3 regions of the Ruegeria sp. BHSB058 genome follow, and region 3 is predicted to be linked to each of the others. Evidence: riboswitches for the same ligand, from Rfam matches in the RefSeq annotation. Region 3 holds a riboswitch; each other region holds the start of a gene.
What was found. Region 3 has a riboswitch for cobalamin ahead of bluB (5,6-dimethylbenzimidazole synthase). Riboswitches for the same ligand answer to the same signal wherever they lie in the genome.
Positions count from the first base shown of each region.

Region 1: linked by a shared signal. The riboswitch ahead of AC2FNB_RS01610 (ABC transporter substrate-binding protein) and the one ahead of bluB (5,6-dimethylbenzimidazole synthase) in region 3 are both predicted to bind cobalamin.
Region 2: linked by a shared signal. The riboswitch ahead of AC2FNB_RS08545 (CbtB domain-containing protein) and the one ahead of bluB (5,6-dimethylbenzimidazole synthase) in region 3 are both predicted to bind cobalamin.

Region 1 covers NZ_JBXWSF010000004.1:11,365-21,606, forward strand. The annotation lists gene cphA (cyanophycin synthetase) at 1-1,056, shown strand, start outside; gene AC2FNB_RS01605 (Mur ligase family protein) at 1,066-2,802, shown strand; cobalamin riboswitch at 2,845-3,037, shown strand; gene AC2FNB_RS01610 (ABC transporter substrate-binding protein) at 3,188-4,198, shown strand; gene AC2FNB_RS01615 (FecCD family ABC transporter permease) at 4,195-5,244, shown strand; partial or broken gene AC2FNB_RS01620 (ABC transporter ATP-binding protein) at 5,241-5,751, shown strand; gene AC2FNB_RS01625 (hypothetical protein) at 6,205-6,549, shown strand; gene AC2FNB_RS01630 (DNA-packaging protein) at 6,458-7,828, shown strand; gene AC2FNB_RS01635 (adenylate/guanylate cyclase domain-containing protein) at 7,866-9,728, opposite strand; gene AC2FNB_RS01640 (acyl-CoA synthetase) at 9,895-10,242, opposite strand, start outside.
Region 2 covers NZ_JBXWSF010000024.1:23,941-34,182, reverse strand. The annotation lists gene AC2FNB_RS08580 (tetratricopeptide repeat protein) at 1-1,278, opposite strand, end outside; gene AC2FNB_RS08575 (CaiB/BaiF CoA transferase family protein) at 1,459-2,643, opposite strand; gene AC2FNB_RS08570 (thiamine pyrophosphate-binding protein) at 2,630-4,249, opposite strand; gene AC2FNB_RS08565 (DUF302 domain-containing protein) at 4,327-4,791, opposite strand; gene AC2FNB_RS08560 (DUF1636 family protein) at 4,939-5,298, shown strand; gene AC2FNB_RS08555 (hypothetical protein) at 5,286-5,768, opposite strand; gene AC2FNB_RS08550 (CbtA family protein) at 5,835-6,527, opposite strand; gene AC2FNB_RS08545 (CbtB domain-containing protein) at 6,531-6,701, opposite strand; cobalamin riboswitch at 6,737-6,947, opposite strand; gene cobF (precorrin-6A synthase (deacetylating)) at 6,991-7,734, opposite strand; gene cobA (uroporphyrinogen-III C-methyltransferase) at 7,727-8,455, opposite strand; gene AC2FNB_RS08530 (cobyrinic acid a,c-diamide synthase CobB) at 8,452-9,774, opposite strand; gene cobM (precorrin-4 C(11)-methyltransferase) at 9,761-10,242, opposite strand, start outside.
Region 3 covers NZ_JBXWSF010000006.1:72,823-83,064, reverse strand. The annotation lists gene AC2FNB_RS02885 (HpcH/HpaI aldolase family protein) at 1-450, shown strand, start outside; gene AC2FNB_RS02880 (DUF3095 domain-containing protein) at 457-1,599, opposite strand; gene AC2FNB_RS02875 (MFS transporter) at 1,735-2,907, shown strand; gene AC2FNB_RS02870 (glycosyltransferase family 4 protein) at 2,936-3,970, shown strand; gene AC2FNB_RS02865 (aspartate-semialdehyde dehydrogenase) at 4,083-5,105, shown strand; cobalamin riboswitch at 5,181-5,359, shown strand; gene bluB (5,6-dimethylbenzimidazole synthase) at 5,404-6,171, shown strand; gene AC2FNB_RS02855 (carbonic anhydrase) at 6,216-6,866, opposite strand; gene AC2FNB_RS02850 (hypothetical protein) at 7,017-7,406, shown strand; gene AC2FNB_RS02845 (leucyl aminopeptidase family protein) at 7,469-8,851, shown strand; gene AC2FNB_RS02840 (C40 family peptidase) at 8,848-9,585, shown strand; gene AC2FNB_RS02835 (DUF2794 domain-containing protein) at 9,582-9,932, opposite strand; gene AC2FNB_RS02830 (hypothetical protein) at 10,061-10,242, shown strand, end outside.

The DNA.
Region 1 (10,242 bases), on a different contig from region 3:
GTGGCGGCGTGTCTCAACGTTTCGGCCGACCATCTGGGGCTGGGCGGCATCGACACGGTCGAGCAGTTGGCGGTGGTCAAGCGCGTGGTGGTGGAAAGCGCCACCGACACGGCGGTGCTGAACGCCGATGACATCAACTGTCTGAAAATGGCCGATTATGCGCCGGCCAAGACCATTTTTTACGTGACGACCAATCCGGGCCACAGCCTGGTGAAGGAGCATATTCAGGCGGGCGGCAAGGCCATCGTGCTGGAACAGGGCATGAATGGCGACATGTTGACCATCTATGACAACGGGCTGCATATCCCGATCCTGTGGTCGCATCTGATTCCGGCAGCACTTGAGGGCAAGGCGATCTTCAACGTGCAGAACGCCATGTTCGCGGCAGCCATGGCTTATAGTTTCGGGGTCGATCTGGACAATATCCGGCACGGGTTGCGCACCTTCGACACCAGCTATTTCCAGGCACCGGGGCGGATGAACGTGTTTGACGAGCATCCCTTCAAGGTGATCCTGGACTATGCGCACAACCCGGCGGCGCTGGCGGCGATGAGCGCGATGTCCGACCGGATGGATGTCAAGGGCAGGCGGCTGTGCGTCGTCTCGATGCCCGGTGACCGGCGCGATCAGGACGTGGCGGATGCGGCGAAGGCGCTGGCGGGGCATTTCGATCATTTCATCTGCAAGGCCGATGACAACCGCCGCGGGCGCGGCCATGACGAAATCCCGCAGATGCTGAAATCGGGCCTGATGTCGGGCGGAGTTGCCGAGGAGGCGATCAGCGTCATTCCCGACGAGGTCGAGGCGATCAACGCGGCGCTGGACATGGCGGCACCAGGCGACGTGCTGGTGATCTTTGGTGATGACACGGCGCGGTGCTGGAAGCAGATCATCTATTTCAATTCGGATGAGGATGCCGAGTCTGCCGAGGCGAGTGCGGCGGCGCCTGCACCCGTTCCCGGCGCGTTCGAGGAGCTGTTTGACAGCGATCAGGCGCTGATCCGGGATGAACGCGGCGTGCGGCTGCCGCGGGATGTTGGTGAGGACTCCGACTGAGGGGGCGACATGGACAGGATAGAGGCGCTTGAAACCGCGCTGACCATCACCTGCGCGCAAAGCGATCTGTTTCGTGTGGACGACGCGCGCCGGCTGACCGGGCCGGGCCTGATGTGGGACAGTCCGGGGGCGGTTGTCGATGTGTTTTTCGACGGTGATCTGGCGCAGCGTGTCACCGGCTTGTGGCAGGTGCATGCGCGCCGCGTGCTGGATGCGCTGGGCTGGCAGGATGAGGCGCTGGCGTGGCGGGCGTTCACCGGCGGCGTGAACCTGGCGATTTCCGCGCCGATGGATCAGCTGTATTCGGCGGTATTTGCGGCCCAGACCGCCTGGCATTTCTGTGCGGCGGAGTTGACGGGGGCGGCCTCGGGAAATTTCGAGGCGATGGTTGCCGACCTCAGGGGCGTCATGGAGCGTGAGGCCAACCCGGCCCTGATCGCGCTGATCAAGGCGGCGGAGAAGCACGGCGTCGATATCCTGTGCGACGATGACGAGATCTCGCTGGGTCACGGCGCGGGCAGCCGGACATGGGCCTGGGATGCGTTGCCCTCGCCCGACGCGGTGGATTGGGGCGCGTTGCACAACATTCCCGTCGCTTTCATCACCGGCACCAACGGCAAGACCACGACGACCCGTCTGCTGGAGGCGATTGCCCGTGCGTCGGGCCGGGTGGCGGGGCTGACCTCGACCGAGTTCGTGCGGGTGGGGGACGATATCCTGGACCGGGGCGACTATTCCGGGCCGGGCGGTGCACGGATGCTGTTGCGGGACCGTCGGCTTGAGATCGCCTGTCTTGAGGTGGCGCGCGGTGGCATCCTGCGCCGGGGGCTGCCGACCCGCGCGGCCTCGGCCGCGGTGGTGACGAATGTGGCCAACGATCATCTGGGCCAGTACGGCGTCAACACGGTGCCGGAACTGGCGCAGGCGAAGTTTGCCGTGCGCCGCGCCCTGAAGAAGGGCGGTGTTCTGGTCCTGAACGCGGATGATCCCTTTGTGCGGGACGAGGCGGAAACCACGCCGGGTGTGATCTGGTGGTTCTCGCTGGACCCGGAAAACGATCTGATCCGCCGCGCCCGCGAGCGGGGAGAGTGCTGTTCGTTCCTGCGTGGAGAAGAGATCGTGTTCTTCGATGGGCAGGCCGAGCAGGTCATTCAATCGGTTCGCGATGTGCCGCTGACCATGGGGGGTGCGGCGCGCTATAACATCCTGAACGCGATGGCGGCGCTGTGCCTTGCGCGTGCGATGGAGATCCCGGTTGAGGCCATTCGCGCCGGGCTGGCCGGGTTCAGGCCCGATGCCCGTGACAATCCGGGCCGGTGCAACGAGTTCGCCTTTAACGGCGCGCGGGTGTTTGTCGATTTTGCCCACAATCCACATTCGATTGCGGCCGTGTGCGAGGCGCTGGGCGGGCTGTCGGCAAAGCGGCGCTTCATCGTGCTGAGCCATGCGGGCGATCGGTCGGACCAGGATATCCGGGAGGTCACCAGAACGGCGCTGGGGTTTCAACCGGATGTGGTGGTCGCCGCCGAGTTGGAAGGGTATCTGCGGGGGCGTGAGCTGGGCGAGATTCCGGCGCTGATCCGGCAGACCGCCACGGAATGCGGGCTGCGGGAGGATCAGGTTCTGCGCGCGGCCTCGCCGGTCGAGGCCAGCAGGATGATCCTGGATCGGGTCGAGCCCGGTGATCTGGCGCTGTTGCTGGTTCTGTCAGAGCGCGATGCGGTGCTGAACCTTTTGCAGAGCTAGCCCGGGCGCGCGCAGAATTTTCTTGCCGCACCGTAAGGATTGCACTAAGCGCGCGGTACCGGTCCCGAAAGGGCTAAGAGGGAATCCGAGGTGCCGCGCGGCATCAACCGGAACTGCCCCCGCAACTGTAGGCGGCGAGCGCTGTCCGTTCGTGTCACTGGGCCTTTCAGGTCTGGGAAGACAGGACAGGCGACGACCCGTCAGTCAGGAGACCTGCCGGTAAAAACCGAAACACACCGGACGGGGTTGTCCGGGGAGGTTGCCAAAGGATCCTGCCGGGGGGCCGTGCGCCGCCCTGCACCGACAGAAGACGAAATGCGACTGTCGCTTTGGTCAATGCCCTTTCACCCGTTCTCCGGTCATTGACATATGGAGATCGATCATCATGGTTTTGCGTACCGGCCTTGTGGGCCTTTCCCTGTCTCTGTCGGCGGCAAGTGTGGCCGCCAGCGAAAGTTTTCCGCTGACCATCGAAAACTGCGGCCATTCGGTGACGTTCGAGGCGCCAGTGGCGTCGGCGGTCACGGTCGGTCAGGCCGCGACCGAGGTGCTTTATGCGCTGGGGCTGGGCGAGCAGGTTCTGGGAACCTCGGTCTGGTTCAACGAGGTTCTGCCTGAATTTGCCGAGGTGAACGCCAAGGTGGAGCGTCTGGCCGACAACGACCCCAGCTTTGAAAGCGTGGTTGCCAGGCGGCCCGGTCTGGTGGCGGCGCAATATGAATGGCATGTCGGCCCCGAAGGCATCGTTGCCACGCGCGAACAGTTTCACGAACTGGGCATTCCGACCTATGTGATGCCCGCCGATTGCGTCGGCAAGGACAACTCGGTCGGCAGTGACGGGACGCGGATCGAGATGTTCTCGACCGATACGCTGTATCAGGGGATCGAGGAACTGGCCGCTGTCTTTGGGGCGTCCGAGAAGGGTGCGGAACTGGTGGCGGACTACAGGGCGCGCGAGGCCGCAGCCATTGCCAGGGCGAAGGCGGTGGAACTTGACGACGTGTCCGCCGTGTTCTGGTTCTCGTCCCCGGAGATGGAAAGCGATCCGTTCGTGGCCGGGCAGAAAGGCGCGCCGGGATATATGATGAACGCGCTGGGCATCCGCAACGTCATCGAAACGGATGAGGAATGGCCGACGGTGGGCTGGGAAACCATTGCCAAGGCCAATCCGACCGTCATCGTGATCGCCAAGATGGACCGTCGCCGCTTTGCCGCCGATGACTATGAGAAAAAGCTGGAGTTTCTGCGCAACGACCCGGTGGCCAGCCGGATGGATGCGGTCAGGAACGACCGCATCGTCATCATGGACGCACAGGCCATGGACGCCACCATACGCGCAATTCCGGCGCTGGAGGATCTGGCCGAGGAGTTGAGCAGCGGCGGTAACAGCCAGTGAGCGAGATCGCCGCAATCGCCCGGCACGTACTGGGGGCCGTGTGCCTTGCCGTGCCGGTGCTGGTTGCGGCGGTTCTGGCGGGCGCGATGATCGGGGAAACCGCGCTTGCGCCCGAGCTTGTGTTTTCAGTGCTGGCCAACAAGCTGGCCGGGGCGGGTCTGGCCGTCGATCCGATCGATCAGGGGATCGTGTGGAGTTACCGGCTGCCACGGGCGCTGGTCGCCGCGGCCTGCGGCGCGGGACTGGCCGTGGCGGGTGTGGTGCTGCAGGCGCTGCTGCGCAACGCGCTGGCCGATCCGTATATTCTGGGCATCTCTGCCGGGGCCTCGACCGGGGCGGTGGCGGTGACCATCGCCGGATTGGGCGGCGGCGCGTTGTCCCTGTCCTTTGGCGCGTTCAACGGTGCGCTGCTGGCTTTTGGGTTCGTTGCCATCCTGGCCCGTGCGGCGGGTGCGGGTGGCGGACGGGCGGCAACGGCGCAGATCGTTCTGGCGGGGATTGCGGGATCGCAGCTGTTCAACGCGATGACGGCCTTCATCATCGCCAAATCCGCCAATGCCGATCAGGCGCGCGGAATCATGTTCTGGCTGATGGGCAACCTGAGCGGGGTGCGCTGGCCGGATGTGTATCTTGCGATACCTGTGGCTTTTGCCGGCTGGCTGATCTGCCGTTTTCACGCCCGCGCGCTGGATGCCTTTACCTTTGGTTCGGATTCCGCGGCGTCGCTGGGCATACCCGTCCGGCGGGTGCAGGCGGTGCTGATCCTTGCCACCGCGCTGACGACGGCGGTCATGGTATCGATCGTGGGGTCCATCGGCTTTGTCGGGCTGGTGATCCCGCATGCCGCGCGATTTCTGGTGGGGCCGGGGCATCGCCGCCTGATCCCGACCGCCGCCCTGATCGGTGCCGTGTTCCTGATTGGAGCGGATATCGTGTCGCGCATCATCATCCCCGGTCAGGTCCTGCCCATCGGGGTGGTGACTGCGTTGATAGGTGCGCCAGCCTTTGCCGTCATTCTGGTGCGCGGACAAAGGAGCGCGCGATGAGGATCGAGGCCCGAGACCTGAGTTACGCCGTGCGCGGCAAGCGCCTGTTGTCAGGTGTGTCCTTTGACGTGGACCCCGGTGAGACGCTGGCGCTGGTCGGTCCCAACGGGTCGGGCAAGTCGACCCTGATGCGCCTGCTGGCGGGATTGGTGCGCCCGAGTTCGGGGCAGGTCGAACTGGCCGGTGATCCCCTGTCGGCGCTTGGGCGGCGGCAGATCGCCCGGCGTGTCGCCATTGTCGAGCAACAGGCCGACACGACAGAGCGGGTGAGTGCGCGGTCGGTGGTGGAGCTGGGCCGCACGCCGTGGTTGTCGGCCCTGCGGCCTTGGCAGGCGGAAGACACGTGGCAGGTCGACAAGGCGCTGCGGACCGTGGACATGGCCGGGATGGCGCACAGGGAGTGGGCAACCCTGTCGGGTGGAGAGCGCCAGCGGCTGCATATTGCCCGCGCGCTGGCGCAGCAGCCGGGGCTGCTGCTGCTGGATGAACCGACCAACCATCTGGACATTCACCACCAGCTGTCGATCCTGAGCTGTGTCCGCGCGCTTAAAGTGACAACGGTGATGGCGCTGCACGATCTGAACCAGGCGATGACCTGTGACAGGGTGGCGGTACTGTCCGGGGGGCGGCTGGTCGCCTTTGGCGCGCCTGCCGAGGCGTTGTCCCTGGAGACGGTTTCCGAGGTGTTCGGGGTGCGGGCGAGATGGAGCCACAATGGCGAGGGGACGGAGAGGTTCCTGTCCTATCATTTGCCGTGACCGGGGCTGCCGTTAGTGTTTCCTTAACCCGCGCCGTACGCAACCCGTTGCAGCTGTTGCGAAAATTCTTGACTCTGCGACCTTTCTCTCGTATAGGTTGTGTCATGCTAGAAGAAGTGGGCGGCGGCCTCCGGATCTGATCCGGTGGCCGTTTTTCGTTTCTCTCGTGCGGAACAACTCACGCATGAGGTCAGACGCACATATGACGATGATTACCCCGGAAGAGAGGATCGCCCGGACGGCTGATTTGTTGCAGTCGCTCGAAACGTCCATTCGCGGTCTGCGGCAAGCGGCGGAAGACCTGCGCAAGCAGATCGTCACCGGGGAGGAAGCAGATCTTGCTGGCACAGCCAAGCAGCTTGGTCAGGTCGACGGCCTGATCCGGAACTGTCAGAAAGTGGAGACGAGTTTTGTCGAACACCATCACAGACAACAAGGAATTGCCCAGGGGGGCTATGCGCTCGACCTTGAGCAGGCCCGATCTGAGATCGGGTGCAGGCTGGCTCGCCTCCGCCGATGCTGCGGTGCGGGAGAGGTTTCTGAGTGAGATCGGGGAGGGAGGGCTGTGTGCCCTCCCTTTCCTGTTCGAGTTCTGGGCGATGCCGCATCAGTTGCCGCCCGAGGGGGATTGGCGCACATGGGTCATCATGGGCGGGCGCGGCGCGGGCAAGACGCGGGCCGGGGCCGAGTGGGTTCGCTCGATGGTCGAGGGGGCCAAGCCGCTGGACAAGGGCGTGGCGCGGCGTGTGGCGCTGGTGGGCGAGACCCGGGATCAGGTGCGCGAAGTGATGATTTTCGGCGATAGCGGGATCTTGCAGTGTTCACCGCCGGATCGTCGGCCCGCTTGGAAAGCGTCGGAGCGCAAGCTGGTCTGGCCCAACGGGGCCGAGGCGCAGGTGTTTTCGGCGCATGATCCGGACAGTTTGCGGGGGCCGCAGTTCGATGCCGCCTGGGTGGACGAGCTGGCCAAGTGGCCGAAGCCGAGCGAGACCTGGGACATGTTGCAATTTGCGTTGCGGCTGGGGGATCTGCCCCAGGCCTGTGTGACCACGACGCCGCGGAACGTGAAGGTTTTGAAGGATTTGCTGGCGGCACCGTCCACGGTGGTGACCCATGCGCCGACCGAGGCGAACCGGGCCAACCTGGCAGCGTCGTTTCTGGAAGAAGTGCGGGCGCGCTATGCGGGGACGCGGCTGGGGCGGCAGGAGCTGGACGGGGTGCTGCTGGCCGATGCCGAGGGCGCGCTGTGGACCGGATCGATGCTGGAGGCGGCGCGGGCGGCGCGTGTGCCGGATCTGGATCGGATTGTTGTGGCGCTGGACCCGGCGGTGAGTGGCGGGGTGGATGCAGATGCCTGCGGGATCGTGGTGGTTGGGGCGCAAGTGCAAGGCCCGCCCGAGGACTGGCGGGCCTTTGTGCTGGCTGACCGGACGGTGCAGGGCGTTGGTCCGGCGGGCTGGGCGCGGGCGGCGATAGCCGCGATGGACGAGTTCGGGGCCGAGAGGCTGGTGGCAGAGGTCAATCAGGGCGGGCAGCTGGTGGAAGAGGTCGTGCGGCAGGTCGACCCGCTGGTGCCGTTCCGGGCGGTGCGGGCGTCACGCGGGAAAGTGGCGCGGGCGGAGCCGGTGGCGGCGCTCTACGAGCAGGGGCGGGTGTCCCATGTGGCCGGGCTGGACGCGCTGGAGGAGCAGATGTGCCAGTTGACCACGCGCGGGTTTGAAGGGCAGGGTTCGCCCGACCGGGTTGATGCGCTGGTCTGGGCATTGCACGAGTTGCTGGTGGCACCTGCGGCGCAGTATCGGCGCCCCCGGCTGCGGGTCTTGTGAGGGGAAGGGGTAGGACTTCTGTGGAGGCGCATTGGCGCTAGTCGGGAACACCTGCCTTGCGCAGCCCGTCGATGTAGAAGTTCATCGCCGGTTCCACGAACGGGAGGTGGCCACGAACCGATTTGGAGATCGAGAAATTTGGTGCAATCCGCATCAGCTCGTCCACGGTGTTCGCGGCGTCGTCCGGCAGGTCCATCTGGGCGTAGGTCGGCGCCAGATACATGTAACAGGGACGATACCGGGGCGTGCGGATAACGCAGGTTCTCAGTTCGACCATCGCCTCTTCGTACCGCTTGCTGAAATAGTAGGCCCGACCGAGATACATGTTGTCCCGGGCGGGATAGAACGGATCCAGCCGGATCGCCGTTTGCATAAGGTCAATGGCTTCTTCCGGCCGGTTGGCGAATGTCAGAACGTCGGCCAGGGCTGCGTAGTGAAAGGATCGGTTGGGATTGAGGTCAATCGCCTTTTGCAGCGACAGGATGGCCTCGTTGTGCTTGTTCTGACGCAGGAATACGCGACCGAGCAATTCGTAGGATTGCGACGATCTCGGGTCCAGCTCTACCGCCTTGCGCGCCAGGTCATAGGCCTTGTCGAGCGCTTCGGGTCCTTCCCATTGAAGAATATACGCGCTGTTGTAGGTGTCGCCGAGAACGGCATAGGCGGGTGCATAGTTCGGGTCCAGCGCGATGGCTTTTTCCGCCAGTTCGCGCGCTTCGAGCTTGGCTTCCTTGCCGGGGGTGTCCCAGAGCGCGCGGGCGCGCAGCACGTAGTCGTAGGCGGTCAGGTCGCTTGGCCGCTTTTGGCGCGTCCGGTCGAGGTCTGCCTTGCGCATGTTGACCAGAAGGCTGCCCGCGATTTCGCGGGTGAGGTCGTCCTGAACGTCGAATATACCGGAGACGGGTTCATCATATTGTTTTGCCCAGACATGCGTATCCCTGGAGGCATCTATGAGCTGAGCCGTGATCCGGATCTTGTCGTCGATGCGGCGGATCGACCCTTCGAGAACGTAGCGGACACCAAGATCGGCGGCTATGTCGCGGATATTCGCAGGGCGCGTCTTGTAGGCAGATGTCGAATTGCGGGAGATGACGAACAGGTCTTTCGACTGGGCAAGGTTGCTGGTCAGGTCTTCGGTGAAGCCCTCGGCAAAGTATTCCTGTTCTGCGTCACCTGATAGATTTGCAAAGGGCAGGATGGCGATTGATGGTTTATCGGGGAGTGCCAGCGGTGGTCGGTTTTCGCTGCCCGCCTGGGGGGCGGACTGATTGAAGGTCCACCACCCGGCCATCCCGAAAACAAGAAGAAGGACAATTGCTGCAATTGCCATTGTACGGCTTGGTTGGAGCCTTTTGGGGGGATTGCCTGTGGCGTCGCCCTTTTGGGGATCGGTAAGAACCCTGTACGCCCGGATCGGTCTTTCGATATTCTTGACCTGAAGCTCGCCCATCGACACATAGCCGACCTTGACGGCAGAGCGCATGTGGTCGTAGGCGGTGCCGGAGATGCAGATGCCGCCCGGTTCGGCCAGCTGTTCCAGTCTGGCCGCCACGTTCACGCCGTCGCCGTAGATATCGTCGCCATCGACGATGATGTCTCCCAGGTTGATCCCGACGCGATAGGCGATCCGTCGATCGGGTACGGTGTCCTGCTCGCGCTGGGGCATGGTGCGCTGGATTTCGACGGCGCATTGGACGGCATCGACAACCGACGGAAACTCGACCAGCAAGCCATCGCCCATTTCCTTGACGATGCGCCCCCGGAATTTGTCGATGGCAGGGTCGATGAGGTTTGAACGATGAGCTTTCTGGCGCTCAAGTGTGCCGATTTCATCGGCTTCCATAAGCCGCGAATAGCCGACCATATCGGCAGCCAGGATAGCGCTCAGGCGGCGTTCCATCGGCTGGACCTCCTCAGCCAAAGACTAGCAAGTTTTCTTTTTCAGACAATGAAAAGTGGTGGTCTTGCGCTTTCGGCGGTCTGGTGCGAGCGAAGGCCGGGATACGTGTTCGGTCGTTCTGGTTGAGGCCCGGGCATCCCGGTGTCGGGGATGCCCGGTGGTGTTTTCAGGCGGTAAACATGCGCGCCTGTTCGCGAAGGGTGAATTTCTGGATTTTCCCGGTCGATGTTCTGGGCAGGTCCTGAAAAACGATCCGTTTTGGTGCCTTGAACCCGGCCAGGCTTTGCCGGCAGAAGCCGATCAGCGCTGTTTCTTCGACCGCTGCGTTCGTCTTCAGTTCGACAAAGGCGCAGGGCACTTCGCCCCATTTTTCGTGCGGCATGGCGACGACGGCGGCAACTGCGACGTCGGGGTGACGATAAAGCGCCTCTTCGACTTCGATCGACGAGATGTTCTCGCCGCCCGAGATGATGATATCCTTTGATCTGTCCTTGAGCTGGATATAGCCATCGGG
Region 2 (10,242 bases), on a different contig from region 3:
TCTTTTGGCGCGGCGGTCGTCAAGAATACGCTCGACCGCATCCAGTCTGCCTGCTCGAATTCCAGCGTCGATGGTGATCCGTTCGAACACATCCCGCTGAGCATGCGACCCGCCCGCAAGTATCATCGAACCACGGGCGGCCGCCAGATGATCGAAGGCAACCCCGTATTGGGCGTTACCAAAAGCTTCCAACCCATGCGCTGCCGCGACTCCCGGGTCTGCCATACGGCGTGTTGTATCATCATTGGCCAGCTTTGCATCTCGGTGGATTCGCTGAAGCATTTTCGAGATTGCGCTATCACGATTATCACCTGTTAAAGCAAGCAAATAATGCAGGTCTGCGAAGATCAGGCAGCCATCTTCCGTTCTGGCGGCACTCAGGTCGGCCAATTCTTGCCAACGGTCGCCTACGTCGATGCCTTCCAGCTCCAGTCGGCTCAACAGCGAGGTCGCATTCGAGATATCGCGATAGTCGTCGGTCCGGTCCTTGCGAACCTCCTGATCATAAAGATCCAGGGCCTGGTCGATCTGGCCGAGATCCAGATGCATCAGCGCCTTGTGCCACCAGACGTGATAGCGGAAGTTGTTACAGTGCTTCCAGGCATCCTCGCGTCCGGATAACCATTCCAGACCCTGCGCTGCATTTCCTGTCATATCGTGGACATGGGCGACCGCATGCAGACCCCACGCATCGTCCGACACCATCCACAGCGCCTGACGGCCCGCGATTTCCGCCTTTTCGTAAGCGCCGGTTTCTTCCAGCGCAAAGGAGTGGCACCCCAGCAGATACCCTCGGCCCCGATGATCCGGTTCATAGGCGGGCATCACACGCTCGATCGACCGCCGCATGCCTTCGGGGTCGCCCAGAACGAACCTCACCGCGTGGCTGAGCTTCATCGCCAGCGTATCCTGCGGGTGATCGCGCAGGATGGCTTCGAACTCCTGAATCGATCGCGTCGGGCTGCCGGCCAGCCACAGACGCAGCGCCTCGACAAAATGGCGCTCGCGCTTCGAGATCGGTTGTTCTGCCATTGCCGCTTCGGCCGACGCCAGCGCATCGGAGGCGATGGAGAACAATTCGCGCCGCCCCAGGAGCAGCATGAACAGCCCTTTGACAGCATGCCCAAGGGCAAATCCGGGTTCCAGTTCCAGTACTTTGCCCAAATGTTGCGGCGTGACTGCGGAATGCGCCATGAACCCCAGCAGAACGCCATCCCACGCCTCGACACTGTCCGCGTGGTACAGGCTGTTCATTTGTCCGAATACGTCTTGTTTCATGCGTGGGTCCAATCCATTGGGTGTTAGGTCTGCGCTTGACTTAACAAACTCTATTGGACCCCCGTACCAGTATCGACGGTGCTCGCGAATTGGTGAAGGGAAGTGTGTCGATTTCGCGAAATAATCCGCCGATTCAACGGCATGTTTCAGCAAACCCCTGCTTATCGGGCGTGATGTGTTTCAGTTTTTGAATGGGTCATCGGCACTCAGAACGCGATCTGTGTCAGCTCCGAAAACCGGCGGGGCGTGGCGATAGCTCACCGGTGTACGCGAAAACTTCAGAGGATTGCCAATCAGATGCACCTCGCCGGGCACCGCCTGCATGTCGATCTGCATGTCCCGGGCCGCAACCTGATCCGAGCTGAAAACCTGATCCAGCGACCGGACCGGACCAACCGGAACCTTCAATCCCTCAAGGCCGGTGATGACATCCGCGGTCTGCCGTTGCACCAAGGCAGGTCGCAGAAACGCGTTTAGCGCATCGCGGTTTTCCAGCCGCGCCGGATTGGTGGCAAAACGTGGGTCGTCGGGCAGGGCGTCCAGCCCGACATAACCGCAGAACCGTCTGAACTGACTGTCGTTCCCCACGGCAAGGATTACATGCCCGTCCGAAGTTTCGTACACGTCATAGGGTACGATGTTCGGATGCCCGTTTCCGCGCCGTTGCGGAACCTGGCCCGATGTCAGATAGTTCACGCCCTCGTTGATCAGCCAAGCAACCTGCGCGTCGACCAGCGCCAGATCGATCTGTTGTCCTTCACCGGTGCGTTCCTTGTGCCGCAGAGCTGCCAGAATGCCGACGGTGGCGTACATCCCGCACATCACGTCGGCGATTCCGACGCCCACTTTCATCGGTGCGCCGTCCGGTTCGCCGGTTAATGACATGATCCCGCCATAGCCTTGCGCCATCAGATCATATCCCGGCTTGGCCGAGTTCGGCCCGGTTTGCCCATAGCCGGAAATGGAACAGTAAACGAGACCGGGCAGATCTTTGGACAGCGTGTCATAGTCCAGACCGTATTTCGCCAGCCCGCCGGGTTTGAAATTCTCGATCAGGATATCGGCATGCGCTGCCAGCCGCCGGATTTCCACCTGCCCCTCGGGCGTTGCTATGTCGATGGCCACGGATTTCTTGTTTCGGTTGGCGGACATGAAATAGGCGCTGAGGTCGCTGCGGTTTCCCTCGCCATCCTCGACATAGGGAGGCCCCCATTGACGGGTATCGTCGCCCCCGGTCGCGGGGTTTTCGATCTTGATGACGTTTGCGCCCAGATCCCCCAGCAACTGGGTGCAGGTAGGGCCGGCCAGAATGCGGCTGAGGTCCAGCACCTTGACGCCTGTCAGCGGTCCTTCAGATACGGTCATCGTAGCCCCCCCGTTCGATTTCCGCCGCAATGACCGTAAACCGGTCCGCTTGCACGGCTTCCTCAAGCGCGATCCGCAACTCGGCCCGGTTATGCACGGTGTGGCCGTACCCACCAAAGGCATGCGCCATCGCGGCATAGTCGTGGTGTTCGAAATCCACGCCCCGGTTCGCCATCTGACGGCCGCGCTGTTTCAACTCGATCAGTGCCAGCGACGCATCGACGAAGACCAGAAAGATCGGATTTCCACCCATTTCGCGGGCGGTCGCCAACTCTCCGGCCACCATCAGGAAACCGGCATCGCCGGAAAAGCTGATCACCGGTCGATCCGGTTCGGCCAGTTTCAGCCCGATCGCCATCGGCACGGCGCAGCCCATGGTGCACAGCGCCGAAGACTGGATCAGCCCGCGCGGCTCGAAGCATTCCCACATTTGGCTCAGCAGGATGCGATGCGCGCCGCTGTCGGCCGTGGCCAGCGTATTGCCGGGCATGACAGCGCGCGTCTCGGCGATGACGGCTGCAGGCCCCCATTCGTCGTCGGACGGGAAAGCCAGCGCAAGTGCCTTGCGCACCTGCTCCGGGTTGCCGTCCGGCCAAGTCTCTCGTGCCGGGACGCCCTTGGCCATTGCTTCCAGCGTCGCTGCGGTGTCGGCGACAAAACTCAGGCTCGCCTGATGCATATAGTGATCGTTCTGTACCGCCGAGATGTCGATGACGCGCTGTTCATTCGGGTCCCAAACTTCGCGCCAGCCGGGGCGCATTTCGATCGGGTCATAACCGATACAGAAAATCAGGTCGGATTTTTCCACCAGTGGCAGCAGGTGTTTGTCCGCTAGCGGCGACAACCCGGCACCGCCCAGACACAACGGGTGATCCTCGGGCAGAATGCCCTTGGCTTTATAGGTGGTGACAAAAGGAATTCCGAAATGCTCAAGAAATGCCCTGAGTACCCGGTGCGACCCGTCATAAAGCGTATCGAGGCCGATGATCGCAACGGGGCGCTCGGCCTCGGCCATCCAGTGGCGGGCCTTTTCCAGGCAGGTTCCCTGCGGCGTCACCGGCGCGGCAGCGGCCAGCCGCCGCAATCTCGGAACCGAAACGCGCGCATCGGCCACCGAGATCGGCACGTCGATATGCACCGGGCCGGGGCGGGCCTGGGTTGCCAAGGAAACCGCCTTGTCGGCAACGATGTCGGCCCCGTTGGGCGTTAGCATGAAGGTTCCCTTGGTGATCGAGCGATAGACCTGCGCGTGATCCATCACCTGATGCGTATAGGTCAGCGCCTCATCCGCATCGACGCAGCCAGTCAACACGATCATCGGCACCCGGTCCTGAAACGCATTTGCGACCACGTTGATGCCATTCATCGCGCCCGGACCCAATGTAGCAACCAGAATGGCGGGCGCGCCGTCGCGGTGGTGGACCCCCTCGGCCATGAACCCGGCAGCATTTTCATGCTTGGCCAGATGAAACTGAATCCCAGCCTGTTCCAGCGCGTCGACCAGGGTCAGAACCTCACCGCCCGGCATGCCAAAGGCGTGGCGGCAGCCGGCCTCGTATAGCCGTCTTGCCAAAAGATCCGCTGCGCGGGGCACGATTTCCTGCATCTCAAACGCTCCGTTCGTTTTCGACAGGCAGATTGCGGAGTGAGCAGGAAGGTGCAAGCGCCTTCACGCCGGTGTGACTATTTTACTGCCGATTCCGCCACGGATTGGAACTTTCCGTCCAATTCCTGTGCAATGGCGGCCAGTTCATCGCCGCCCTCGTCCAGATAGGGCGCAAAGACGAAACTTGGCGTCTTGTAGGACAGCGTTGCGGTACCGTCCGCGTTTTCTGTGACGTAGAAACGGATCGGCGCCTCGATCATGGCTGCCGTCGATGTCTCCAGCACGCGCACGGCATAGTCGTTATTGAACGCCCCCATGACACGGTTGCCGGGGATGGTGATGCCGCGCGCCGCCGCAGCCTTGGTCGGCCCCGCCTGCGTCACTACGATCAGGCCGTTGCCCTTGATCGCCGCCGCGGTGTCGGAGACAAGATCTTCATAGGTCTTGGTAGATTGATGAACTTCCCATCCTTCGCGGGGTTCCAGATCACCGGCCCAAGCGGGCAGGGCGGCAAGGCAAAGGATTGTCCACAGACGTTTCATCGTTCCAGCTCCGGTTGGTTTGACAAGACTGTGATGCCAGATTTTGCATATGTCCGGTGTCACAATCCCGTGTCCATCCGATCAAACCCGGCTTGCGCATGCAGGTCGAAACCCGCAATAACGGCCCGACGCAAGCATGGGCCATACATGACCACCCAACGTATTCGATTGCTGATCTGTTCCAGCTGCCTTGGAGCGCGGGATCGCGAGGCCGAGCGTGATGCCGTGACAGATGCGCTTGCAAAGGCCGGGCTTTCCGATCGGGTCGAACTTACGCAACACGCCTGTTTCAGCGCATGCGAGCAACCGGTTGCCCTGGGGTTGCAGGGGCAGGGACTGGCCTCGTATGTCTTTTCCGACCTTGATCCGGTCAAGGATGCTGACGACATCGCCGCCACTTGCCAGACTTATCTGGACAGCGCCTCGGGCTGGATCGAAGACGCCCGACCATGCGGGCGGCTTCGCCTGTGCCTGCGCGCGCGGATACCGGCGATTCAGTCGACCTGAACCGCGACCGAGGCGGCGACGGGCACGTCATCCACGGTCAGCTGGCTGTGATCGTTGGCGTTCAGAGAGACTTCGATCTCGACCTCGCCTTTGGGCAATTCGTCGATATGCATCCACTCGCCATAAAGGCGCGCCAGCTTGGCACCATTGACATAGACATGCGCATGGCCTTCGCCCGGCCTGTCCGCCAGCGAGGCATTTTCCGGGGAAAAGCGGAAATTCCGCGGAATGACATGCAGATTCCAACCGGCCATCGGATCCTTGGCAAGCATGACCTCAAGTCCCGGTGCGTCCGCGCCCGATGAAAAATTTATGGTTGTGGCATGATCATGTGAACCGGCTTCGCCGTGTTGGGCCGGGTCGCCGTGATCGTGGCCTTCAAATGTCACGCCATAACCCGCCGCCGTCACGAAACCTGCGCCAGCGCCAAAGATCAGGCCGATGCCGAAAAGTGCGAGAGATCGGAACATCTCGAATCCTTTTGATATAAATAATCCCGCCGGGCGTCTGGCCCGGCGGGATGCATCAGCAAACGATTACGCGTTGGCTTCGGCGCGTTTTCCTTCGGCCTGCCAGAAATATCCGGCAAACGTGCCCACCAGAACCCAGGCGGCCATACCGACACCAAAGGCGCGCGCCGCGAACAGGGCGCCCAGTTCGGTCGGAACCGGGCCGGTAAAGCTGTCGGGTTCGGGGGCTCCGATCAGGTGCGGCGCCAAAAGCAGCACGGTCGCGATCAGGTAGCTGATCAGATTGCCACCGAACGCGATCAGCCACATGGCGACACCTGCCGCTGCCACGGTTCCGGTCCACCAGATCTGGCGCGCGGTGATGTCGGAATAGGCCACACCGGGCACCTCAGGCGCCAAGGACAGTCCGGGCGCGAAGTGGAAAGTGATGAAGCCCGCCAACCCCCACAGGATGCCGGTGCGGGCATTGACCTCATGGCCCATCCGTTCTGCCATCGACATCAGGGCCACCAGCACCAGCGCATAGCCGGTATAGGTCAGCATGGTGAACACGATGCTCAGCCCATCGCGCATCAGGTCGAACCCCGGCAGATCCGGATGTGCCGAAACGGCGGCTGCTCCGAAATGCACCAATTCGCCGGACTCGTAGAGTTCAGCGTGAAGCAGGACGGGCTGCACAAATACGAGCTGCAGCAGGGCGGTGATCAGCCCTGCTGCAGCGCCAGCGAACAACGCGCTGGTCAGAATGCGACTGAACATGGGTCAGTGGCAGGGGAAGCCGGTTGAGTGGCGCACATCATGAGCGGCGTCGTGCAGGGCGGATGCCTGAACATGGCCGGTCAGGGTGATGATCCCCAGACCCAGAACAACAGCAAACAGAGCCGGAAGGATGGCCGAACCGGCAGCAGATGCCTTGAGCGTTTTGGTCGTCATTTTAGTCCTCCTGAGCCGCCGCACCCGACGGCCGGTGTTTCGTTTCTTGCCTGGCAGGTCTCCTGGCTTGCGGGTCGGTGCCTCTGTTCGCCTTCCCCCCGGGACAGTTCCGGGAGTGGCTGGTTGAACAGAAGCTCACCGCTTACAGTCGCGGGGGCGGCTTTGGATTTGACCACCGGGATGGCCGCACCAAATTCCCTCTTAGCACCGGAATTCTCCGGCAGGACCAGACCCTTTCATTTAGCCGCGATGCAGTCGTTCGCGCAATTCCCATTTGCGACCCATTCGGTCATTTTTCGCGCCTGCGCAGCAAATAGATGTCCATGATCCAGCCATGATCGGCGCGTGCCCGGGCACGGGTTTCAAGAATCTTGTCCGCAACGTCCGCCAGAGGGCCTTTGACCAGGATTTCTTCCTTCATGCCCACATACGCGCCCCACCAAATGTCGAACGCCATCATATCAAGGCTTTGAAACGAGCATTCGCCGTCCAGCATGACCGCAACCTTGTCGGCACCGTCAGGCCAGCCCTCGTCCCGGATGCGGCGGCCGGTCGTGACGACATAGGGCGCGCCGATGTCGTTGATCGGAATCGCATGGGCGGCCGTCAGTGCCTGCAGCGCCGTGATGCCGGGAATCACCCGTGTGACCGGCTGCGGGTCCAGCCGCGACGCAATTCGCAGCGAACTGTCATAAAGCGACGGATCACCCCAGATCAGCAGCGCCACCTGCCGGGCCTGCGGAAACCCGGCGATCGTCTCCTGCCAGCGCAGTGCGATGGCGTCGTGCCATTCGTCCACGCCGCGCAAATAGCCATTATCGGCGCGGCGCCTGGGGATATCGAAATAGGCGATCTGAGGTGCCGCGTCCGCCACCTGCGCGATGATCTCCTCCCGCAGTCCAGCCAGATCGGCCTTGTTCTCGCCCTTGCGGGGGATCAGGATCAGGTCCGCCGCCCGTATCGCGTTTGCCCCCTGGAACGTGACGTGATCGGGATTGCCGGTGCCGATGCCAATCAGGTTCAGCTCATACATCCCCGAACTCCGCCAACGGGCCGTAAAGGATCAGGGCGGGGGCGGTGCCGACCTCTGATTTCAGTTGCTCCGCCAATGCTCCGATCGTTGCGCGTTGCAGTTTCTGGTCCGGCGTCGACACGGATTCGGCCATCAGCGCCGGGGTGTCGAGCGGCAGCCCGTGGACATTCAGCGCCTCGACCAGCAATGGAAACGTGCGCTTGCCCATGAAAACGACGGTGGTCGCGCCAGCATCGGCCAAGGCAGGTAAATTCAGATCCTGAGGCAGCTTGCCGCTGACATCATGGCCGGTGACGAACTGCACCCGCCGCGCCGTCAGCCTGCGGGTCAGCGGAATGCCCGCCGCCGCCGCCGCCGCGATGGCCGACGGGATGCCGGGAATGATCTCATAGTCGATACCGGCCTCGCGCAGGGCGACGATTTCCTCCTCCAACCGACCGAACAGACCACCATCACCGGATTTCAGCCGTACGACACGCTGTCCGGTCTGGGCATAATCGACCAGCAGACGGCTGACATGGTCCTGCTTGGGCGAGGGGCGACCGGCGCGTTTGCCGACACCGACCAGATCGGCATCCTCGCGCGCGTGTGTCAGGATCGGACCGCTGCTCAGATCATCGAACAGCACCGCGTCGGCCTTGCCGAGCCGGTCCACCGCCTTGAGCGTCAAAAGTTCCGGATCGCCGGGACCGGAGCCGATGAAAGAGACAAAGCCGCTCATGTCGAAGCCTCCGCAATCAGGTGGAAAAAGGTGCCGGTAACGTTGCCGCGTACCGAGCCGGTTTGAGGGCCTTCGACCCCTTCAGCGTCAAAGACCTGCGCCAGCGGCGCGTCCGGTTGGTCGACAATCGACGAATAGTGAAACTCGTGCCCGCGCAACATTGCGCCCGCGCCATGTCCGGGTATCGGCGCAATCAGACGCGCCTTGCGGTATCCCAGATTGAACTTGCGTTTTTCATAAGACGTGACCAGACCCAACAGCCCGGCCATCTTGTGGCCTACCCCATCCTTGTCGATCAGTGCTTCGCCCAGGGCCATGTAACCGCCGCATTCACCGTGTACAGGCTTTGTCTCGGCATGTTTGCGCAGACCGGTCAGGAACGTGTCGGCTGTTGCCAGCTTGCCAGCATGCAATTCGGGATAACCACCCGGCAGCCAGACCAGATCGGCATCCGCCGCCGGCGCCTCATCCGCCAGCGGAGAAAACGGCAGGATTTCGGCCCCCGCCGCGCGCCAGCCTTCCAACAAATGCGGATAGGTAAAGGAAAAGGCCTCGTCCCGCGCCAATGCGATGCGCTGCGCCGGGGGAAATGGCAGCGCCGACGCCGAGGACCCTTGCGGACTTGATGAAGCCGCCGCCTTGATTGCCTCCAGATCCACATGTTCGCGCAAAAACGCCGCGTAACCGGCAATCGCGCTTTCCAGATCGGGGTGTTCAACCGCCTGTATCAGGCCCAGATGCCGTTCAGGCAAGGTCAGATCGCCCCGGCGCGGCAGTACGCCCAGCACCGGCAGACCCGCACGCTCCATCCCCAACCGGGTCAGGCGTTCATGTCGGGGGCTGGCGCAGCGGTTCAATATCACCCCGGCAAAGGGCAGGTCAGGGTTGTACATCCGGAACCCCAGCGCCGTGGCCGCCGCCGATTGCGCCTGACCGCCCACATCCAGAACCAGTACCACCGGCCAACCCATCCGCAGTGCGGTTTCGGCGCTCGACCCATGGCCCAGCTCGCCCGGTTTGGCAACGCCGTCGAACAGGCCCATCGACCCTTCGGCCACCACGATGTCCGCACCCTCGGCCTGGGCCGAGATCGCGCCCAGCAGCGGTTCGCCCATCGCCCAGCTGTCCAGGTTGAACGAGGAACGCCCCGCCGCCGCGCGGTGAAAGGCCGGGTCGATGTAATCCGGCCCGCTCTTGAACGGTTGAACGGTCAGCCCGTCCTCGGCCAGCGCTCTGAGCAGGCCCAGCATCACCGTCGTCTTGCCGGTACCCGACGAGGGCGCCGAAATCAGAACTCCCGGCGGGTTAGTCATCGCCATGACTCCAGCTCGACCACGGGCTGTCCGCGCTCTGCGGGCGATAGCGCCGGTCGTATTCCTTGGAATAGAGGCAGCTTTCGTCAAACCCTTCGCCGGCCAGCGCTGGCCCCACCAAGATCAGCGCGGTCCGCGAGATGCTCGCGTCCAGCGCTTCTTTCAGGGTGTCGAGCGTTGCGCGGATGATTCGCTGGTCCGGCCAGCTGGCGCGATAGACCACGGCCACCGGGCAATCCGCTCCGTAATGCGGGGCCAGATCGGCGATGACCTTGTCCAGATTGCCGATCGACAGGTGAATGGCCAGCGTCGCGCCGGTGCGGGCAAAGTTTTCCAGCGTCTCGCCAGCGGGCATCGACGAGGCGCGGCCCGGCGTGCGGGTCAGCACCACCGATTGCGCCAGACCGGGCAGGGTCAGCTCGGTGCCCAAGGCCGCCGCCGCGGCTGCAAACGAAGGAACGCCGGGCGTCACGC
Region 3 (10,242 bases):
GTGCGCGCCTGTCACTATCCGCCAACAGGTACGCGCGGTGTGGGCGCCACGGCGACGCGGGCCACCATGTTCGGAACGATTGGCGAGTATATCCAGACCGCCGATGACGAGGTCTGTCTTTTGGTGCAGGTCGAGAACCGCGCGGGTATCGCCGCGCTGGATGACATCCTTGCGGTCGAGGGTATCGACGGCGTGTTCATCGGCCCGGCTGATCTGTCGACGGACATGGGCTTTCAGGGCAACAGCGCCGCGCCCGAAGTGCGCGCGGTCATCGAGGCCGCGATCACCCGGATCAAGGATGCGGGCAAAGCACCGGGCATCCTTGGCACCAGCGAAGAGGCGGCACAGGCCTATCTGGATATGGGCGCACAATTTCTGGCGGTGGGCATCGACGTGCTGGTTCTGGCCCAGAGCGCGCGCGCCTTGTCGGCCAAGTGGAAGGCGAAATAGGCCGGATCAGCCGCGCATCGCGGCGGCGGCCCTGGCATAGCCGCCCGAAGCCCCGTCGATGAAATGCATATGGTCATCACGCGTGGCCGACGGCACGATGCAGGTCATCATCGCCTCGTCCTGGGCGTGCAGGCCATAGCGGATCTTTCCCTGCGCCCGGGCCTCTTCCAGAAGCATCCCGATCGTGTCAAGCGATGCCTGATCGCAGTCGAGCGTCATTTTAAGCCCGTCGTCGAATTTGCGGAAATCGGTGTTCTGCGTGACCATGCGCCGATAATGGCCCGGATCGAACGAACCGAGATGCCGGCCAGACTTGAACAGAAGCCAGATCAACAGGTTTTGTCCCAGCACCAATAACTTTCTGAACTCCAGATTGCTGCCGGCACGAGAAACATGGGCATCAATGCTCAGCCCCGGCGGGGGCCAGCGGAGCGGCGGACCGGAGGCGGCAACCGGGTGGCCGCCACGCTCCAGCCCGGCCACGGCCTGAACCACCCGCCGCGCCAGGTCGGCAAAGTCACGATCCGACGCGCGGGCGATTGGCTGAATGACGATGGACACGATCTGTCCATGTTTTGCCCGGCTGTTGGCCCAACGGCAGGACAAACCGGTCAGGTCCGGTTGTGCGCCCGGAGCAGCGGGCGGGATTTCATAGGCGCCGGATTTCATCCGCGACTCGGCCCAGCTGACCCCTCCGCCTGAAAACATGGCGTAATCGACGCCGTCCGATGCTGCGTGTCGCGCAACGCGAACATCGCTGCCCATGGCGCGGATGTCGCTCAGCGGCACCAGGGCGGCGCGAAGCGAGATCGAGAATTCCTCCTTGGCCCAACACCGAAGGTTTGCCAGCACCTGATGCGCGCGGGCAGCCAGTGAGCCCGGAACCGCAAAGGCCGCGCCGTCACCCCCGAAGACAAAGGGAAACGGCTGTTCGGACACTTCGTTCATCATGGCCGAGATCACGGCGGCACCAACCATGTTGACGGTCTTGTATCGTCCGCGTTCGATCTCGCCGGTGGAATCGACGATATCGGCCACACCAACCACCCAATCCGGCGGCAGCGGGGTGAACCGCGCGGGCTCGGCCAGCTCGGCGAAATCGCGCACGGGCGCAAGCGTGGCATAAAACCCGCCCTGCTCGCCGATCATTGCCCTTGTCCCCTGCATAGACGTCAAAGTAGCACGAATGCGGTGATGACCAGCAATCACGCAACCAGACACACGCTTGTGCAATGTGGCGGGACGTGTCAACCATCCTTAACAAGACAGGTATCGGAGCGGATCATGCGGGCTGGATTGGTTGTATTGTGTCTGGCCTATGTGCTGAGCCAGTTCTTTCGCGCCTTTCTGGCGGTGCTGACCGCCGATCTTGGCCGCGACATTGGCGCGGCACCAGACGATCTGGCCGCCGCTTCGGGGTTTTGGTTCCTGACTTTCGCCGCGATGCAAATTCCGGTCGGCTGGTCGCTGGACCGGATCGGGCCGCGACGGACGGCAGCGGTGTTGCTGCTGCTGGGCGGTGGCGGCGGCGCGGCCCTGTTTGCGGCGGCAACCGCGCCGGTTCACGTGAGTCTTGCCATGGTGCTGATCGGCGTCGGGTGCTCGCCGGTTCTGATGGCGTCCTATTACATTTTCGCGCGCGAGTTTGCCCCGGCCAGATTCGCCACGCTGGCGGCGGTGATGCTTGGCGTGGGTTCGGTTGGCAATCTTGTCGCCTCGTACCCGACCGCGCTGGCGGTGGAGCTGATGGGCTGGCGTGCGACGCTGGCCGGGCTGGCCGCAATCTCGTCGGCTGTGGCGGTTGGAATCTGGATGACGGTGCATGATCCTGAACGGATTGATTCCGAGCAAAAGGGATCGGTTCTGGATCTTCTGAGAGAACCGCGGCTGTGGGCCATTCTGCCGCTGATGCTGGTGGCCTATGCACCCTCGGCGGCGCTGCGGGGGCTTTGGGCAGGGCCGTATTTGCGGGACGTTTTCGATCTGACCACCTCGCAGATCGGGCAGGCGACGCTGATCATGGGGGCGGCGATGATTGCCGGAACCTTCAGCTATGGCCCGCTGGACCGGATCCTGGGCACCCGGAAATGGGTGATCTTCGGAGGCAACGTATTGGGCGCCGTCGCGTTGGGCCTCCTGTGCCTGTGGATCGATCACGCGGTCTGGTCCTCGGTCGTGCTGATGGCGGTGATCGGGTTCATGGGGGCATCCTTCCCGGTGATCATGGCGCATGGACGCGCCTTCATTCCGGCACATCTGGTCGGGCGAGGTGTGACGCTGTTGAACCTGTTCGGCATCGGTGGCGTCGGGATCATGCAGTTTCTGACCGGACGGATACACGCGGCAACCGTGGAGGCGGGCGCGACTGCGCCTTACGTGCTGATTTTTGGCTTTTTTGCGGTCGCGCTTGGCCTTGGTTGCGCGGTATACCTGTTCAGCCGCGACAGCGTCGACTGACCTGAAACCACCGGAACAGGAGCATCAATTGCAAGACGTGCGTGTCATCGCCCCAAATCTGAAACGCAGGCTTTCCGGCGTGACGGCGACCATTGCGCGGTTGGTTCCTCTGCAGGCCCAAAAGATCGGTATTGTCGCCACCGGCCCCGGATTGCCCGATGACATCCCGCATATACCGCTGGCAAAAGTACCGTTCCTGCCGCGCCGACCTCTCAGGGTCTGGCATGCACGGCGGAACACGGAAATGCTGTTGGGTCTGATCTTGCGGGGGGTGTTCCGGATGCGCCTGAAGCTGCTGTTCACCAGCGCCTCGCAGCGGCGGCACACGGGTTATACCAAGTGGCTGATCTCGAAGATGGACGCGGTGGTGGCGACCTCGCGCAAGACCGCCGGGTATCTGGACCGGGACGCGCGCGTGATCATGCACGGGATCAACCTGCAGGATTTCACCCCGCCCAAGGATCGCGCTGCCGTGCGGGCGCAACTGGGACTGCCCGACGGGATATTGCTGGGCTGTTATGGCCGCATCCGGCACCAGAAAGGCACGGATGCCTTTGTCGATGCGATGATCGATCTGTGTGGGCGGTTCGACGATGTATCGGGCATTGTCATGGGCCGGGCGACCGAGCAGCACACCGGCTTTCTGAACGATCTGAAACAGAAGGTCGCAGACGCCGGGCTGGCCCACCGCATCCTGTTCAAGCCCGAGGTCACCGTGGACCGGATCGCGGAATGGTATCAGGTGCTGGACCTGTTCATCGCCCCCCAGCGATGGGAAGGGTTCGGCCTGACCCCGCTGGAGGCGATGGCCTGCGGTGTGCCGGTGGTGGCCACCGATGTGGGCGCGTTTTCCGAAATCGTGACCGACCCGTCGCTGGGCCGCGTCGTGGCCCCGAACAACATCCAGGCGCTGGCCGGCGCGGCGGCGGAGATGCTGGCGGACCGCGATTCTCTGGCCCGGTCCGGAGTGACGGCCCGCGCCCATGTAGAGACGCATTTTGATATCGAGGGCGAAGCAAATGCGCTGGTCGAGGTCTATGAGGGCCTTCTGGCCGGGGGCTGAGACACAGCGCCACGCCTCAAATTGACGTCAGGGACGCAAATACGCCGCCTGCCCCCTTTCTTCTGCGACAAAGGGTGCTATGAACGCGCGTCCTTAACTCAGGAGACAAGACATGGGCTATCGCGTCGTCGTCGTCGGCGCCACGGGCAACGTGGGCCGCGAAATGCTGAACATCCTGGCCGAGCGCCAGTTCCCCGTGGACGAAATTGCCGCTTTGGCAAGCCGTCGTTCGCTGGGCACCGAAGTCAGCTTTGGCGACAAGACGATCAAGACCCAGGACTTGGCCACCTTTGACTTTACCGGCTGGGACATGGCGTTGTTTGCCGTGGGTTCGGCCGCGACCAAGGATTACGCGCCCAAGGCGGCAGCGGCGGGCTGTGTCGTGATCGACAACTCGTCGCTCTATCGCTATGACCCGGACATTCCGCTGATCGTGCCGGAAGTGAACCCGCAGGCGATCCACGACTATTCCAAGAAGAATATCATCGCGAACCCCAACTGCTCGACCGCGCAGATGGTGGTTGCGCTGAAACCGCTGCATGACCGTGCCAGGATCAAGCGCGTCGTGGTGTCGACCTATCAGTCGGTGTCGGGAGCGGGCAAGGAAGGCATGGACGAGCTGTGGGATCAGACCAAGGCCGTCTACAACCCGATCAACGAGGTCGAGCCGAAGAAGTTCCAGAAGCAGATCGCCTTCAACGTCATTCCGCATATCGACGTCTTCATGGAGGATGGCTCGACCAAGGAAGAGTGGAAGATGGTCGCCGAAACCAAGAAGATCGTCGACCCCAAGATCAAGGTCACCGCGACCTGCGTCCGCGTTCCGGTCTTTGTCGGCCATTCCGAGGCGGTGAACATCGAGTTCGAGGAGTTCCTGGACGAAGACGAGGCGCGCGACATCCTGCGCGAGGCACCCGGCATCATGGTGATCGACAAGCGCGAGGCCGGTGGCTATGTCACCCCGGTGGAATGCGTCGGCGATTTCGCCACCTTCATCAGCCGCATTCGCCAGGATTCGACCATCGAGAACGGCATCAACCTGTGGTGCGTCAGCGACAACCTGCGCAAGGGCGCGGCGCTGAACGCGGTGCAGATCGCCGAGCTGCTGGGACGGGAAGTTCTGAAGAAGGGGTGAAGCTCCTTCGGATTGGGAATGTCAGGGGCGCGGAAACCGTGCCCCTTTTTCGTTGACCTGCCTGCGTGACCGACTAATGTCCGGCCACCTTTCGGTGCCCGCCCGTGCGGGAGAATCGGGAACGCGGTGCAAACCCGCGACGTGCCCAACGCTGTAAGGGGGACTGTGCGGACATGAACCACTGGCCTTGGCCGGGAAGGGGTTCGCGCGGGAAGATCCCGAGTCAGAAGACCGGCCGGAAGGGATGGCGCAGCCTGCGTGGACGGCGGGCGGCGCGGGACCATCCAAGGGGACTCCGATGGCCATTACCACCGAACCGGCGCTGATGGCGCCCGACGCCTTTGACAAGGCGAGCCGCGAAGCGGTTTATCGAACCATCCTCAACCGTCGCGACACCCGCGGGGATTTCCTGCCGGACCCGATACCCGAAGACCGGTTGAGCCGTGTCCTTTTGGCGGCGCATCACGCGCCATCGGTGGGATTCATGCAGCCGTGGGATTTCCTGATCCTGCAGGACCGTGATATGCGCCGGCAGGTGCATGAGCTGTTTGCCAAGGCCCATGCTGAGGCCGCGCTGATGTTCCCGGTCGAGCAGCGCGACACTTATCGCAAGCTCAAGCTGGAAGGTATCCTCGAGGCGCCGATCAACATCTGCATCACTTGCGACCGCAGCCGCTCCGGGCCGGTGGTGATCGGTCGCACTCATATACCGGTGATGGACATGTTCTCGTCGGTCTGTGCGGTACAGAATTTCTGGCTGGCGGCACGAGCCGAGGGGCTGGGGGTGGGCTGGGTGTCGATCCTTGACAATGGCGCGCTGAAAGAGGTGCTGAACCTGCCTGCCGAGGTTGTACCCGTCGCATATCTTTGTGTCGGGCTGGTCCGTGGTTTTCACGACAGGCCGGAACTTGAAAAGGCTGGTTGGCTGCCGCGCCGCGCGATCACCGACCACGTGCACTTTGGTCAATGGGGGCAAACCGGCGGTGATGCAGAGCTGACCGGGCGCTTGCGCGCGGACCAGGCATCAATCGCAGACGGAACGTTCCTGTCGCGGCGGCTGGGCTGATTTCCAGAAGCGGTTCGGGCGTCGAAGATCGGCGCCCGGGTCACTCAGACCGGTTCGAACTTTCCTTTCGCAGGATCATAGCTCTGCAATCCGCCTGCGCCGATGTCGGTCCACAGGCCGTGAATGCTGAGGCTTTTGGCCTCGACGGCGGAGGCGACGAACGGGAAGGTCATCAGGTTTTCCAGCGAGGCCACCACGGCCTGTTTCTCGAACTGGCGGGCCTGTTCGATGTTGTCCTTGAGATCGGCAACCAGATCGTATTTCGGTTTCAGGATATCCATCCAGCGCCCGACGAAGCTTTCCTTGGCCTCAAGCTGTGGCGCCTGCCCCTTGCACATGTCGATACAGCCCTGAACGCCACCACATTGCGAATGGCCCAGCACGATCAGATGCGCGACCTTCAGCGCGGTGACCGCATATTCGATGGCCGCGCTGGTGCCGTGGTGATCGCCATCGGGCGCATAGGGCGGTACCAGGTTGGCAATGTTGCGGTGGATGAAGAATTCGCCCTGATCGGCGCCGAAGATAGATGTGACGTGCACCCGGCTGTCGCAGCAGGAGATCACCATGGCGCGCGGATGCTGCCCTTCGTTGGCCAATGTGCGGTACCAGGCCTCGTTCTCGGCATAGGTCGTGGCTTTCCAGCCATGGTAGCGCTTGACCAGATAATTCGGCAGAGGTTTAGCGAAGTCCATTCCAGTAAATCCCCAAGGTTTTCTGTGCTGCAGCGTGATCTAATCCGAATTGAAACAAAATTCGAGACATTATCCACTTTTGCCGAAACCTTTTGCCAACCACTGTGGCGCGAGGATGCGACCGTGCCGTGGGGGTGCGACTTTATTGGGGTGAACGTGGTGGAGAAAGTGATCACACTCGTTCAGAGGGAAACCGTGCGACTGGATCCGGACCCTCTGGGAAATCTTTACGATCAGCTGGGCGATTCGGGCGCCGAGGATGTGGTATGCCGCGCCATCGAAGAGCTGGCCCTGCGGCTGTCGCGATGCGAACTCATGTGGCGACAGCGGGATTGGCTGGGTCTGCGCAAGGCCGCACGCTCGCTGGTGGCGATTGCCGAACAGGTCGGCATGACGGCGCTGACCCGCGTGGCGGGAGATGTGTCAGAAGCCGTGGATGCCGGAGACCACGTCGCCGCCAGCGCCACGCTGTTCCGCCTGATCCGGGTCGGCGAGCAGTCGTTGGTTGCGGTTTGGGACCAACGGCATCTTTCGATCTGAAATGGCTTGCAGGTGCCCCGGCGCAAGGTAGTCTGGCCGCACCTCAACCAAGCGAGCCGTTCATGCCCCTGTCTTTTGCCCCTCCCTCCGACCACGCCCTGCACCTGCATGTAATCGAACAGGCCGCGCTTGATGCCTGGCTGGATGCGCAGGACAGCGAGGTTCGGGGTTGGGTAGCGTCCAACGGGTTCACCGGCGCACTGGGACAGGCGCTGTTGGTGCCGGGCCGCGAAGGCGCGGTGCGATTTGCGCTGGCCGGGTACGGCGACGCGACCAAGCGCGCGCGCAAGCGGTTTCCGCTGGCCGCCGCCGCCGAAAAGCTGCCCAAAGGCAGTTATCGGATCGTCTCGGGGCTGGCCGATCAGGATACCGCCAACGAGGCGCTTGGATGGCTGCTGACCGGATACGCCTTTGACCGTTATGCCGCGCAATCGCCGGCCAAGGCCACGCTTGTCGCCCCCGAAGGCGTTGACGCCACCCGGATCGAGGCCATTGCCAATGCCGAAACGCTGATCCGCGATCTGATCAACACCCCGGCATCCGACATGGGGCCGGACCACCTGCAATCAGCGGCCGAGGGGCTGGCGGCCGAGTTCGGGGCGCGGTGCGAGACCATCATCGGCGACGACCTGTTGGCCCGGAATTTTCCGATGATCCATACCGTAGGGCGCGCCGCCGGGCAGGCCCCGAGGCTGATCGAGATGACCTGGGGCGACAGCGGACCCAGCCTGACGCTGGTCGGCAAAGGGGTCTGTTTCGACACCGGCGGGCTGGACCTGAAACCTGCTTCGGCCATGGGGTTGATGAAAAAGGACATGGGCGGGGCGGCCAATGTGCTGGGGCTGGCGCGAATGATCATGGCGCTGGCCCTGCCGATCCGGCTGCGGGTGCTGATCCCGGCGGTGGAAAATTCGGTGGCCGGAAACGCATTTCGCCCCGGCGATATCCTGACCTCGCGCAAGGGGTTGACGGTCGAGATCAACAACACCGACGCCGAAGGGCGGCTGGTGCTGGCCGACGCGCTTGCGCTGGCGGACGAGGGTCAGCCGGATCTGGTGATCTCGATGGCGACGCTGACGGGTGCGGCGCGCGTGGCAGTCGGGGCAGACCTGGCCCCGTTTTATACCGACGACGACGAGGCGGCGCAGGTGCTGGCGCAGGCCGCGTCAAAGGTGGCCGACCCGGTGTGGCGGATGCCGTTTCATGACCCTTATGAAGAACTGATCGAACCGGGCATCGCTGATCTGGACAACGCACCGTCGGGCGGGTTTGCCGGATCGATCACGGCAGCGCTGTTCCTGCGGCGGTTCGTGACCGCCAGCCGGTACATGCATTTCGACATTTTCGCCTGGCAAAAATCCAAGGCTCCGGGGCGCAGCAAGGGAGGGTTCGGGCAAGGCCCCCGCGCCCTGCTGGAGGCGCTGCCAGACCTGCTGAAGTCATGAGCGTGCAAGGCATCCATGTTCCGGTCGCCGATTTGCTTCGCCGCCCCGACGGCCCGCGCGACCGCCAGTTGCTGTATGGCGATGTGGTGACGGTCAAAGAGGTCACCGGCGACTGGAGCCGGATATTGTCGGAAAAGGACGGCTATCCCGGCTGGGTCCGGTCGGAGGTGCTGGGTGATGCGCAACAACCCACGCACTGGGTCGCGGCACCGGCCACGCATGCCTATTCGCGGCCCGATATGAAAAGCGCTGAACGTGTTTGCCTGAGTTTCGGAAGCAGGCTGGCGGCCCGCTCGGAAACCAATGGTTTTATCGAAACCGACGCGGGGTTTGTGCCTGCGGTTCATCTGGTCGGGATCGGCACGAAATTCGACGATCCGGTTTCGGTCGCAGCGCTGTTTCTGGGTACGCCCTACCTTTGGGGCGGCAACAGCCGGGCGGGCATCGACTGTTCGGGGCTGGTGCAGGCGGCCTTGCTGGCGTGCGGCATCCCCTGCCCCGGCGACAGCGGCGATCAGGAACGCGCCCTGGGTACGGCCCTGCCCGCCGGAACCGCACACCGGCGCGGCGATCTGTTGTTCTGGAAAGGCCATGTCGCCTGGATGGCCGATCCTGAGACCTTGCTGCACGCGAATGCGCATCACATGGCGGTGCAGTACGAACCACTGGATACGGCAATTGCCCGAATCGAAGCGCAGGGCGACGGCCCGGTCACGGCCCACAAAAGGCTTTAGTCGGTATCGATCGCCCGGATCAGCTTGCGTTCCAGCACCCGCAGAACCGTGCGCAAATCATGGCCGCGTTTCAGGATGCGCCCGTCCATTCCCACCACCGAATACAATCCCTGCCGCTGGCGCATACGGGGATGTTTCTCTACGCGATAGATCGGATGTTCGGCAGTGCGCCGAAAGATCGAGAAGACGGCCATGTCACGCAGGTTCGAGATGCCGTAGTCACGCCACTCTCCCGCAGCCACCATCCGGCCATAGACAGAGAGGATCAAAGACATTTCGCGCCGGTCGAACGCGACCTGCATCTGGGCCGGACCCGCAGCAAACGGGCTTGGAGGCTGCATGTTCATAAACTCAGCCTTGCCAAATTTTTTCGCCAAATCAAGTCTGCAAAGCGGCAATCCCGGTCTGTTGAGGCGGCGAGAGCACGTTGCCGACATGGGCGATCAACTGCTTTTGGGCTAGAATGCAGGTTGGAATGCCGTCCGCCCCGAGCGATCTTGCGCGCCGGTTGCAAAGGCTGTTTTCTGAAGTCCACGCCAGCACACGAGGTCTCGGCCAAATGGCAAATAATGAGGAAAACGAATCCCGGCTGCTGGTGATCGTCACGCCGAGTTTCAACATGGCTGCAACGATGAGTTTCGTGGACCCGTTTCGCGC